3 regions of the Sphingobacterium sp. MYb388 genome follow, and region 2 is predicted to be linked to each of the others. Evidence: riboswitches for the same ligand, from Rfam matches in the RefSeq annotation. Region 2 holds a riboswitch; each other region holds the start of a gene.

Region 1 (4,292 bases), on a different contig from region 2:
TAGAGCGTGGTTGATCGTTACGTACGAATGACCATTGTAAGATCGTAACCGGCCCCGTTAACATTCCTTTTACTGGACGGTTTGTCAGGGTTTGAGCGTATGAAGACCAACGTACGGTCATATCAGCAGGACGGTAAACATCACCATAAATAACTGGAGGTTTTACACAACGTGAACCATATGACTGAACCCATCCGTTTTTAGTGAAGGCATAACCTGCTAATTGCTCTCCGAAGTACTCAACCATGTCATTACGTTCGAATTCACCATGAACTAATACATCGATATCCAATTGCTCCTGAAGACGGATTGTTCTTTCTGTCTCTTCTGCGATTTCTTTATCGTATTGTTCTTGAGAAATTGCGCCTTTTTTCAAATCAGCTCTCCATTTACGAACATCTTTAGTTTGTGGGAATGAACCAATTGTCGTTGTTGGAAATGCTGGAAGATTAAATTTCGCTTGTTGTGCTTCTTTACGAGCTAAGAAAGTAGATGTACGTTTAGCATCATCATCAGTGATATTTGCTGTACGTTCTTTAACTTCAGGCTTGTGGATTAAAGAAGATGTACGACGGTCTTCCGCAGCAGCCTTATTGGCTTCGAAACGCTCAGCGGTTTTTGCATCTACTTCGCCTTCAGCTAAGATCGCTAAATCTTTTACCTCTGCTAATTTTTGCTTAGCAAATGCCAACCAATTTTTAACTTCTTTAGGCAATGACTCTTCATTATCTTCATTGTCTAAATCGAAAGGTACGTGTAATAATGAACTCGAAGGTCCTACTAATACACGGTCTTTGCCTAAAGCATCAACAGCTTTTTTGATTTGTGCTAAAGATTTTACGTAATCATTTTTCCAAATGTTGCGACCTTCAACTACACCCAAAGAAAGTGTTAATGAAGCCGGAACTTTGGCTAATATAGTGTCGAGTTGGTTTTCACCTCTTACTAAATCAACATGAACTGCGTAAACTGGTAAGTTTAGAGCTGTTTCTTCGTTGTCACGTAAAGCCTCGAAATAAGTCGTTACAATAATTTTGATGTCTTTAGCAGCAGCAGCTAATTTAGTAAATACACGAGTGTATAGAGCACGTGTTGCATCATCAATATCTAAAGCTAAAAATGGCTCATCAATTTGTACATATTTTGCACCAGCGGTAGCCAATTTAGTTAAGATTTCTTCATATACAGGAACCAACTTATCGATTAAATCGATACGGTTGAAACCAGATTCTTTTTCTTTACCTAATAATAAGTATGAGATCGGGCCAATTAACACAGGCTTCGTTTCAATACCTAAAGATTTTGCTTCATTATATTCATTTAAGAATTTCTCTGAAGTCAATTTGAATTCTTGATTTTTCACGAATTCAGGTACGATGTAATGGTAGTTGGTATCAAACCATTTTGTCATTTCCATTGCCGTTACGTCAACGCCATCTTGCTGGAAACCACGCGCCATTGCAAAGTAAAGGTCCAAATTGTATCCTTTATCTTCGTTATTTAAAAGTGATTGATATTGTGCAGGGATTGCACCTACAGTTAATGTCAAGTCTAAAACTTGGTCATAAAATGAAAAATCATTGGAAGGAATCAAATCGATGCCAGCATCTTTTTGAGTTTTCCAGTTGCCTTCACGGATTTTCAGTCCAGCCTGCAATAATTCTTGCGCGCTGATTTTTTTAGCCCAATATGCTTCATTGGCCTTTTTCAACTCGCGGAAGGCACCTACACGTGGGTAACCTAAGTTGTTCGTTAGTAACATAAATATAAAATTATTTTATTTGTTCAACCTTAACGAAGCAAGAAATTAGAAGGATTTTTTTATTCGAAATAAAAAACGATCAAAAATTCTTGAATCTATTTACTAAATTTTTTGATTGCTTTTAGAGAGGAGGGCACAAGATATATTTTGTGTCTAGCTTATCATTCCCACTTTTTGATGGGGTAGAATGTAGCACCTTGTCAATCGACAGGTTGCTAAGGCTTCATTGGGTCTATTCCCTCTGCCTTTCTCTATAAGCGCTGTAAATATCGGAATTAGTTTTATAAAAACAAATATTTTGTAACTTTTATATAAAAATGATAATAAACCAAGGTTTAAAATTGGAAATTAGCAGACAAACCAATTTGTTTTCCATTGTAAAATGGTATTGCCATCGTTAGGTAACTTGTTTTTTTTGATTGCAAGTGTTTATCAAATAATGGTAAGAGCCAGTATGCAATTTTTGTTCCCATAATACCAATACCAGCTCCCATGGCGACGTCAGAAAACCAATGTTTATGATTATACATTCTCAGGTAACCTGTTCCCGCCGCAATTGTATAGCCTGCAATACCATACCAAATGGATTGATCTTTATATTCTTGCCATAGAATTTCTGCACCGGTAAAAGGTACAGCAGTATGTCCTGAAGGAAAAGATTCTTGATCTGCGCGATCGGGTCTCCAAGTAGGTGTCGTTTTTTTTATGGTATATACTGCTGATAAGGTGATTGCATGGGCAATCGAACTTACCACTAAGCGTTGTTTTAAATTGTGCTTACTTGGTATTCCGAGTAAGTCAAGCCCAAAGACCGCTGCAGAAGGAATGAAAACACTAACATTATCAAGTTTAAAGGTTTTGGACGGATCATTATTAATTGAATTGTTTATTTGTTGATCCTTATGTTTGAGGTATGGGCTATTTAATGAGATTACTCCGTAAGTCATTAAAGCCGCAGGAACTATTAATTGCTTATAATTTATTGGCTTAGCATTGGTTTCAAAATCTTGATTATCATTTTGTAAAGTATCTTTTTGCGCATAAAGCGATGTAGAAGAGCAAAAGATTGAAAGGATTAAAAAAAATGGAATCGATAGTTTCATTGTTGCAAGATAAACAAAAAGAGATGTTTTTAACATCTCTTTATTATTCTAGTAATTGTGTATTAGCTAACCAATAATTTATAGCCTTTTCCATGTACATTGACAATTTCAACTTTGGGATCATCTCGTAGGTATTTTCTCAATTTGCTTAAGAAAACGTCCATACTCCGGCCTGTAAAGTAATTGTCATCATGCCAAATTTTTAAAAGGGCTTCTTCTCGAGTCAGTACATCATTCTTTTTTAGACAAAGTAGACGTAATAATTCCGCTTCTTTCGTTGATAGTTTTTGTTGCACACCTTTATGCGCAATTTGTTGACTTGTATAATCGAAGAAGTACTCTCCAATCTCAAATTTATCGCTTACAACCTGATCATCTTTCTCTCTTACAACACGCTTAAGCAATGCATTTATGCGAAGGAGTAATTCTTCCACTCGAAATGGTTTTGTGATATAATCATCGCCACCAAGTTCAAATGCTTCTGTTTTATCTTCCATCATACCTTTTGCAGTAGCAAATATGATGGGGGTTGTTGTATTTATTTTCCTGATTTCTCGGCCTACTGTAAAGCCATCTTTCTTGGGCATCATGACGTCTAAAATGCAAAGATCATAACTGCTCTTGCGAAATTGATTGACAGCTTCTTCACCATCTGTACATAAGGTGACATCAAATTTCCCTTTAAGCTCTAAATAATCTTTTAATAAATCTCCTAAGTTTGGATCGTCTTCTGCTAATAGTATCTTCTGCATATTCTTATGGTTTTGTTCGAATATTGATGATAATATACGAAATTAATATCGTTTTAAATTTAATTTTTTATGGGTAATAGAATGTCAAACTGCGTTCCCTTATCTTTATCGCTTTTTACTTGAATTTTACCATTCATTCTTTTAATAATATCATAAACATATGATAGTCCCAATCCAAAACCTTTTACGTTGTGGACATTTCCTGTAGGAATGCGATAAAATTGATCAAATATTTTTAATAAATGATCTTTTGCCATTCCAATCCCATTATCAATAATTGTAATTTGAATACTTTCTTTTGTATTTTTGGTTTTCACAATTATGTGTGGATTATCTTTACTGTATTTTATAGCATTATCTACCAAGTTGAAAAATACATTTGACAAATGAAGTTCATCTCCTACTACAATATCATTTTGTGCATCAAAGTGATGTTCAAATTTGCCACCTACTTTTTGTATTTGAAGTTGCATGCTGTCTAATACTGCTGAAAGCAGATCATTAATGTGAATAGGTGTTTTTTCTAACTTTAATGTTTCTTTTTCCAGACGGGCAATATCTAATACTCGTTCGATATGGTTACCTAATCTCACATTTTCATCATATATAATATTTGCAAGACGCTTTACTCTACGCTCATCAGATATGATCTCTGGATCTCGCAAGGATTCACTA
Region 2 (4,292 bases):
TAATCATCGATTTTTCGGCTTTTGTCACCTTGTGCTAATCCTTTTAGAACAGATAAGATCCTTTCCTTCATCTCAGCGGTCGCCTTATTAGTAAAAGTGACGGCCAATATTTCACGATAACTGTTTTCTTTTGAAAGTAATAAAGTCAGGTAATGGACAGTTAAGCTGAATGTTTTGCCTGAACCAGCTGAGGCTTTTAATATTTTTAATGGCGCTATCGATGACATGAATTCAATTTGATTTGGAAGGATGAAAATACGCTTATTAATTTGAATAGACAAAATTGCTAATGCGTACGGAACCTTTAGAAATAAGGCAAAATTACAAATTAATTCCCTATATAAATTTGTATCATCCAGATGGCATCTATGATTTGTTTCGTTGTAAGACTAAGACGGTGTGCATGAAATAATTTGGCCATAATGGTATATAATGACGCTTATTTGTCATCTTTCTTATTCTGTGGAAGTTGACTTCTATTTTTAGTTTTTAACTTCCAATAATCCTTTGTATCTTTGCGTCCCCTCTTGCATGTAGCACGGGGGATATGTTGAATACATAAATAACACAAAAACATGGCAACTAAAATCAGATTGCAAAGACATGGTAAAAAAGGACGTCCTTTTTACCACCTAGTAGTAGCAGATGCACGTGCTCCACGTGATGGTAAATTCATCGAACGTATTGGTTCTTACAACCCGAACACAAATCCAGCGACTATCGTTTTGGATTTTGACAAAGCTTTGGATTGGATGAATAATGGTGCACAACCTACTGACACAGCTCGTACTATCCTTTCGGATAAAGGTGTTTTATACAAAAAACACTTATTAGGCGGTGTTAAAAAAGGTGCATTTGATGAAGCAGCTGCTGAAGCTAAATTTGTAGCTTGGACTGAAGCTAATGATGCAAGAACTGCTGGTAAAAAAGACGGTTTAGCAACTACTAAAGCTGAAGCTAAGAAAATTGCATTAGCTGCTGAAGCTAAGAAAAAAGAAGAAAAAGCTGCTGCTATTGCCGCTAAAAATGCGCCAGTTGTAGAAGAAACTCCTGCTGAAGAAACTGAAGCTCCTGCTGCAGAAGAAACTGAAGGTTAATTTTTCTTTCATACAGTATCAAGAAAGCCGGTTCAATTTTGATCCGGCTTTTTTTTAAGAATGTAGTTGCTATACCTACGAAGTACTGTATTTATATATTTATATTTTTAAATTTGCACTTTCAAATTAGAACATGACCATAGAAGAAAGTTTTTACATCGGTTATATTAGCAAAACACGTGGATTAAAAGGTGAGCTTCAGCTTTTTTTTGAATTTGAAGATTATCAAGATTTAGACTTTGATGTTTTATTTGCTGAAGTGAATAAAAAATTAGTGCCTTACTTTGTCGACAATATCAAATACCAATCAAATAGTACAGCCTATTTAAATTTAGAAGACGTCGATCATATTGATAAAGCACAACCTTTAGTGCGTAAGAAAATATACCTTCCAAATGATAAAATGCCAGAGCGTGATCCTGATGATTTTAGATATACGGATTTAATTGGATACTTGGTGATTGATGAAGTTCATGGAGAATTAGGAGAGATTAAACATGTACAGGAAATGCCTCAGCAATTTATAGCAACAGTAGACTTTAATGGAAAAGAATTGATGTTCCCATTAAATGACGATCTTATGCTAGGAATTGATTCAGAGGATAAAGTTTTAGAGGTTGATTTACCAGATGGATTGGTTGAGCTATATAAGGAGATTTAAAGTCTTCACGATATACAGATTAATAAAAAGGAGTTACTGTAGTTATATGCAGTAACTCTTTTTTATTTAAAGAAATCCATTTTAATAAACGTTTTATTGGGGCATTTTTTTAGGCATGACCTTAATATTATTTTGATTATAAATTTCTATTGCCGATATTAGCCGATGCTTATAGAGAAAGGCCGAGGGAATAGACCCAATGAAGCCTTAGCAACCTGTTATTTTATAAGGTGCTACATTCTACCCCAACTCAGAGCTGGGAAAGATAAGTTGAAACAAGTCCACTTGTGCATTTCGATGTAAGCCAACCAAAATCACTTTAAAAAATATTAATGAAAATCGTTGATCATATCAGTAATGCCAAAGGAAAAACTTTGTTTTCTTTTGAACTGTTGCCACCAGCTAAGGGGCAAGGTATCCAAAGTATTTTTAAAACAATGGATGCACTTATGGAATTCAAGCCTCCCTTTATCGATGTGACTTATCATAGAGAAGACTACATGTATAAGAAGCACGAGAGCGGTTTATTAGAACGTGTGGCTTATCGTAAACGTCCAGGGACTGTTGCAATTTGTGCCGCTATTATGAATAAGTATAAAGTGGATGCTGTACCACATCTTATCTGTGGTGGTTTCACAAAAGAGGAAACTGAAAATGCTTTGATAGATTTGAACTTCTTGGGTATTGACAATGTGCTCGTATTGAGAGGTGATGCAAGAAAAGGCGATCCTGATTTCATACCAACAGAAGGTGGTCATGCATTTGCAACAGATCTTTTACAGCAGGTTGCCGATATGAACCAAGGACAGTACTTACATGAGGATATTGCGATTTCAGAAAAGACCAACTTTTGTATTGGCGTTGCAGGATATCCTGAAAAACACTTCGAAGCGCCAAATTTTAATACCGATTTTAAATGGTTAAAAAAGAAGGTTGAGATGGGGGCTGAGTTTATTGTTACACAAATGTTCTTTAATGTTGAAAAATATAAAGAGTTTGTCAATAAGTGCAGGGAAAATGATATTCATATTCCAATTATACCAGGTTTAAAACCATTGACAACAAAAAAACAACTGATTACGCTTCCGAAAATTTTTCATTTGGATATTCCAGAGGAATTGAGTGAAGCAGTATCCGGATGTAAAAATAATGCAGACGTGAGACAAGTCGGAGAAGAGTGGTTGGTACAACAATGTAAAGAATTAATTGACTTTGGTGCGCCAGTTTTACATTTTTATACCATGAGTAATCCTGGACCGACTAAAAGTATTGTAGAAAAGTTATTCTAAGACTTATATCGTATAAAAAAGCCTGCTATCACATTATAGCAGGCTTTTTTATGCGTTTCGATTTTTGTTAAAAAAAGTTAATCACCCTCAAATGAAATCTCTTTTTATTATATTTAATTGAAAATTAATTTGATTTATCAAATAATCAATTAAACCTGAATCATTCATGGATTATAAGAAAGTAAACAACGTGTTAGGTTGGCTATGTGCCATCATAGCAACATCCGTTTTCATTATCACAGCAGAGCGAACAACAAGTTGGTGGGATACTGGTGAATTTATTGCATCAGCATATAAACTTCAGATTGTTCATCAGCCTGGAGCACCTTTGTTTCTAATGTTGCAGAATATATTTTCAAATTTTGCTTTAGGAAATTTAGCTCAGATTGCATTTTGGATGAATGTGGGTTCTGCTATATGCAGTGGTTTGACAGTTATGTTTTTGTTTTGGACCATAACAGCATTAGCAAGAAAAATTATCCAATCTGATCATCAATCCAATGATAAAAATCATCTGATTAAAATAATGGGAGCAGGCATGGTGGGAGCTTTAGCTTACAGTTTCTCCGATACATTCTGGTATTCAGCAGTAGAATCTGAAGTTTATGCGATGTCATCCTTATGTACAGCAGTCGTATTCTGGGCAATTCTAAAATGGGAAGCCCGTGCAAATAAACCGCATGCAGATCGTTGGCTTATTGTCATCGCTTATATTATTGGACTTTCAATAGGAGTTCATTTATTGAATCTATTAGTTATTCCAGCGATAGCACTTATTATTTATTTTAAGAAAACTGATCGTACAACGTTTTGGGGAATTAGTAAAGCATTGTTTATTGGACTAGGAATATTGGCCATTATTCTGTGGGGAATAATCCAGTACCTTATTAAATTTGCTGCCAAGTTTGATTTGTTTTTTGTCAATACACTTGGATTAGGATTTGGCTCGGGCATATTCGTTTTTATCATAATGATCTTATCGGCATTAGTTTATGGCATATATTACTCCATAAGAAAAGGAAAAGTTATTTTGAATACAGCGATTTTGGCAACTTGTTTTATTTTATTAGGATATAGCTCTTTCACTATGGTATTGCTAAGGGCTAATGCTAACCCTTCCTTAAATAATAATGATCCTGAAAACGTATTTTCTTTCTTGGGTTATTTAAGTAGAGAACAGTATGAATCAGAGCCACTCATAAAAGGGCAATATTTTGATGCAAATCCCATAGGTATCAATGAACG
Region 3 (4,292 bases), on a different contig from region 2:
CTTTAGACAATATAAAATTAGAGGAGCCATTAAAAATACCGGTCACGGCATGTAATAATTCATTGTCATAATACTCTTCTAAATTGCGGATAATTGGAATACTTCCGCATACTGCACCTTCATATAGTAGACTTGTGCCGTATTCTTGTTGTATTGCCGCTAATTCTTCTAAATGCGTGGCAATCATTTTCTTATTTGCAGAAACAACGTTTTTTCCAGATTTTAATGCACGAACAGTCAGTGCGTAAGCTGCATCAGCATCATCGATCAATTCTACTACGGTATTGATTTCAGAGTCACCAAGAATAGCCTCAGCATCTGTTGTGAATAATTCAGCAGGTAATGATCTTTTTTTGTCAGCGTTCTTGATGACAAATTTTTTAATTTCTAAATTTAAGTTTTTAGTCTTGATAATGTCGTACAATCCTTGTCCTACAACCCCAAATCCAAACATTCCAATCGTTAATTTCTTACTCATAGTTTTTTTTACGCTTTTATATAATAGTGCTATCTGAAATTATTTAATTTTATCGAAGGCCTGTTGTAAATCTGCTTTGATATCGTCAATATGTTCGATACCGACAGATAGGCGTAATAATCCTACAAATACACCTGCAGCTTTTTGAGCTTCTTCACTCAGTTGTTGATGTGTAGTCGCCGCAGGGTGTATGATCAATGACTTCGTATCACCCACATTTGCGAGATGACTTATTAGCTCTAAGCTATCGATAAAAGCATCGGCTTTTGTCACGTCACCTTTTATTTGAAATGAAAGAACAGCACCATATCCATTTTTTAAATACTTTTGCGCATTTGCAAAGCTAGGAGAGCTTTTTAACCCTGGATAATTCACTTTTTCCACTTGCGGATGGGCTTCTAACCATTTCGCAATTTCTAATGTGTTGTCTACATGACGCTGAACACGAAGCGATAATGTTTCTAAGCCCTGGATCAATTGGAATGAATTGAAGGGTGAAATAGCTGGTCCAAAATCACGTAGTCCTTCAACACGTGCGCGGATTGCAAATTGAATGTTTCCAAATGGGCCATTAACGCCAAAAACATCTGAAAAAACTAATCCATGGTATCCTTCTGAAGGTTCAGAAAACTGTTTGAATTTACCATTTCCCCAGTTGTAAGTACCACCATCTACGATGACACCACCAATACTTGTACCGTGACCACCAATCCATTTTGTTGCAGACTCTACAACTACAGAAGCTCCGTGTTCAAGAGGTTTAAATAGATATCCACCAGCTCCAAAAGTATTGTCTACGATAAGTGGTAAATCATGTTTTCTAGCAACAGCTGCTATCTTATCAAAATCTGGAATATCGTAACTTGGGTTTCCAATTGTTTCTAAGTATAAAGCTTTTGTGTTTTCATCGATTAGTGATTCAAACTCCTCGGCGGTTGTTTCTTTAGTAAAACGTACTTCAATACCAATTCTTTTAAATGCTACTTTAAATTGATTATATGTACCACCGTATACATTACTGCTGGAAACAAAATTTTCACCAGCTTCTACGATATTATTTAATGCAATGAATTGCGCAGCCTGTCCAGAAGCGACTGCTACAGCGGCGATACCGCCTTCCAATGCAGCAATACGTTTCTCAAATACATCTGTTGTTGGATTCATCAGACGTGTATAGATGTTTCCAAATTGTTTTAATGCAAATAAGTTCGCTCCATGTTCTGCATTTTCAAATACGTATGAACTGGTTTGGTATATAGGTACTGCACGCGCTCCAGTTGTTGGATCGGCAACTTGGCCAGCATGCACTTGAAGTGTTTCGAATTTTAAATTTTTATTTGTAGACATTGTAGTTATAATTAATTAGTTGAAGATTCGTTAATAAAAAATAGGGGTGAGATTGGGCACATGGATATGTACTTGAAATCAATAAATTTTAAAAAAGATTGATTAACAAGAAAACGTAAACATGTGCAAAAGCATTCGCATCTGTTTTGATGGAATATTTGTATCTGTTACGTTGGTGCTAGAATTTACCTTCTTGTTTTGTTGTAATGTTATTATCATTTGTCGTTTCATTTATATCCTCCAAAGCAATATTACTTTGGACAGGAATTGGCACCTTTTCAAACGTATTTTGAAGGTTGCCAGTGGGTCATTGAGCCAGTCTCTCGCCACTTCTTTATAAATCAAGACCTGATTAAGAGGTGTTGATTAGATGTATTTCTATTTGAACTACGTTGCAAATATATGCCTTGCTTTTTACAAACCAAAATATTTTATGCTATTTCTTAGAAAATACTTCTAATTCTACTCGTAATTGATCGTAAGCTCTCACTATTATGTAAGTATTGGTAGTTGATGGGGCAGCATTTATTTATTCCGATATGTTTATACGTCGTGGATGAAATCCATATCAGTAATTGAAAGCAATATAACTGAAGCATACGGTGTTAAACAGACAACAGCAGAGCGATGATCCTGTGATCTTTTTTAATAAAAAAAAAATAGGAACCTTGCGAGTTCCTATGCTTTCTTCTCATTACTTTGTATGAAACAATAATTCGCCTTTGCCAGTTGGAGCAAGTGGGTTTTATTTAATAATACGTTTAATCTTATTTGATTTTTTAATCAATTTGTGTAATTGAGTGTAATTTTCATCTTGGATGGCATCTTTTAAAGCCTGCAGCTGCTTGATGTTTTCCTCTAACACTTCGAGTACATTAACTCTGTTCTGTTTGAAAATAGGTGTCCACATATCCGGTGAGCTTTTTGCTAAGCGTACCGTTGATTCAAAACCAGATCCTGCCAATTCAAATATTCGACCCTGCGATTTCTCTTTCTCTAAAACAGTTAACGCTAGAGCAAAAGAAGTCAGGTGAGAAATATGGGAAACATAGGCTGTGTGTGTATCATGCTCCTCTGCAGTCATAAATGACGTCCGCATTTCCAGTTGTTCGGTAATGGAATCTGTTAATTCGAATGCATCTTCATCAGATTTAAATGCCTCAACGTAAACCATCATTTTATCTTTAAACAAATTTGGTAATGCTGCTTCGGGGCCTGAATATTCGGTACCAGCCATTGGATGGGCGGCAACATAGCGGCCACGATTAGGGTGTTCCGAGATTAACTGTAAAATATTTAGTTTGGTAGAGCCCATGTCAATGATGACTTGATCTTTTACGAGATCCAATAATTTGGGCGCTAATGTGATTATCGCATCAACTGGAGCTGTGAGAATGATCACTTTACATTTTTCTAAAGCTTCCTCTAATGTTGCCTTTTGATCAATGAAGCCTATTTGCAATGCTTTTGTTAGATTAGCATCACTTTTGTCAACACCAAAAACCTGATCACAGAATTTTTTTTCTTTTAGTTTCATGGCGACGGAGCCACCAATTAAACCGACGCCAATAATGGCTATATTCATCATGTTATTTCAATCTTAATTCGTTTGTTTTGCTTGTTCTATTCTAGCAATTGCTTCTTTTAATACTTCAACTGAGGCACATAAACTTATTCTAATATAGGTGTTTCCAGCACTTCCGAATATACCTCCGGGAGTAATAAAGACACGTGATAGATCTAACACCTCATCACTTAACGTGTAGCCTGATTCGTAATTATCTGGAATTTTGGCCCACACAAATAAACCGACCTGATTCTTTTTATATGTACAGCCCAACAGGTTCATGATTTCGAAAACCAACTGCCTTCTTTCGTGATAGATTGCATTTAAATCTTGATACCATGTTTGATCCAACTGCAATGCCTTGGCCGCTGCTAATTGAGCTGGTAAGAACATTCCCGAATCCATGTTGCTTTTAAAACGTAATACTTCATTGATCCGTGCCTCTGCGCCCACTAACATACCGATTCGCCATCCGGCCATATTGGAGGATTTGCTTAATGAATTAAGTTCCAAGGCAACATCCTTTGCACCTTCAATAGACATAATGCTTTTAGGGCTGTCTGTCAAGATAAAACTATAAGGATTGTCGTGGCAGATTAAAATATGGTTTGCCTCTGCAAAAGCAATCAATTCAAGATAAAATCCTTCGTTTGCACTCGAACCAGTTGGCATATGAGGGTAGTTGATCCACATTAATTTTACTTTTGATAAATCGTTTTCAGAAAGTTTTTTAAGATCAGGTAACCAATCTGTTTCTTCAGATAAATCATAGGTAATTGCCGTGGCTCCACTTAACCGTACTGCTGCCGCATACGCTGGATATCCCGGATTTGGTATTAAAACTTCATCACCTTCTTGTAAGTAAGTCATGCAAATGTGAACAATACCTTCCTTAGAGCC

Evidence for each region. Region 2 has a riboswitch for S-adenosylmethionine ahead of metF (methylenetetrahydrofolate reductase [NAD(P)H]). Riboswitches for the same ligand answer to the same signal wherever they lie in the genome.
Region 1: another riboswitch for S-adenosylmethionine. It lies ahead of metE (5-methyltetrahydropteroyltriglutamate--homocysteine S-methyltransferase); the one in region 2 lies ahead of metF (methylenetetrahydrofolate reductase [NAD(P)H]).
Region 3: another riboswitch for S-adenosylmethionine. It lies ahead of WH188_RS15510 (O-acetylhomoserine aminocarboxypropyltransferase/cysteine synthase family protein); the one in region 2 lies ahead of metF (methylenetetrahydrofolate reductase [NAD(P)H]).

The regions. Positions count from the first base shown of each region.
Region 1 covers NZ_JBBGYV010000012.1:65,260-69,551, forward strand. The annotation lists gene metE (5-methyltetrahydropteroyltriglutamate--homocysteine S-methyltransferase) at 1-1,762, opposite strand, end outside; SAM riboswitch class I at 1,918-2,022, opposite strand; gene WH188_RS24615 (phosphatase PAP2 family protein) at 2,098-2,865, opposite strand; gene WH188_RS24620 (response regulator transcription factor) at 2,928-3,617, opposite strand; gene WH188_RS24625 (sensor histidine kinase) at 3,677-4,292, opposite strand, start outside.
Region 2 covers NZ_JBBGYV010000003.1:624,274-628,565, forward strand. The annotation lists gene WH188_RS13035 (UvrD-helicase domain-containing protein) at 1-227, opposite strand, end outside; gene WH188_RS13040 (30S ribosomal protein S16) at 576-1,097, shown strand; gene rimM (ribosome maturation factor RimM) at 1,231-1,758, shown strand; SAM riboswitch class I at 1,925-2,030, shown strand; gene metF (methylenetetrahydrofolate reductase [NAD(P)H]) at 2,091-3,047, shown strand; gene WH188_RS13055 (protein O-mannosyl-transferase family) at 3,214-4,292, shown strand, end outside.
Region 3 covers NZ_JBBGYV010000004.1:408,615-412,906, reverse strand. The annotation lists gene WH188_RS15515 (homoserine dehydrogenase) at 1-478, opposite strand, end outside; gene WH188_RS15510 (O-acetylhomoserine aminocarboxypropyltransferase/cysteine synthase family protein) at 518-1,825, opposite strand; SAM riboswitch class I at 2,054-2,168, opposite strand; gene WH188_RS15505 (prephenate dehydrogenase) at 2,571-3,413, opposite strand; gene WH188_RS15500 (pyridoxal phosphate-dependent aminotransferase) at 3,426-4,292, opposite strand, start outside.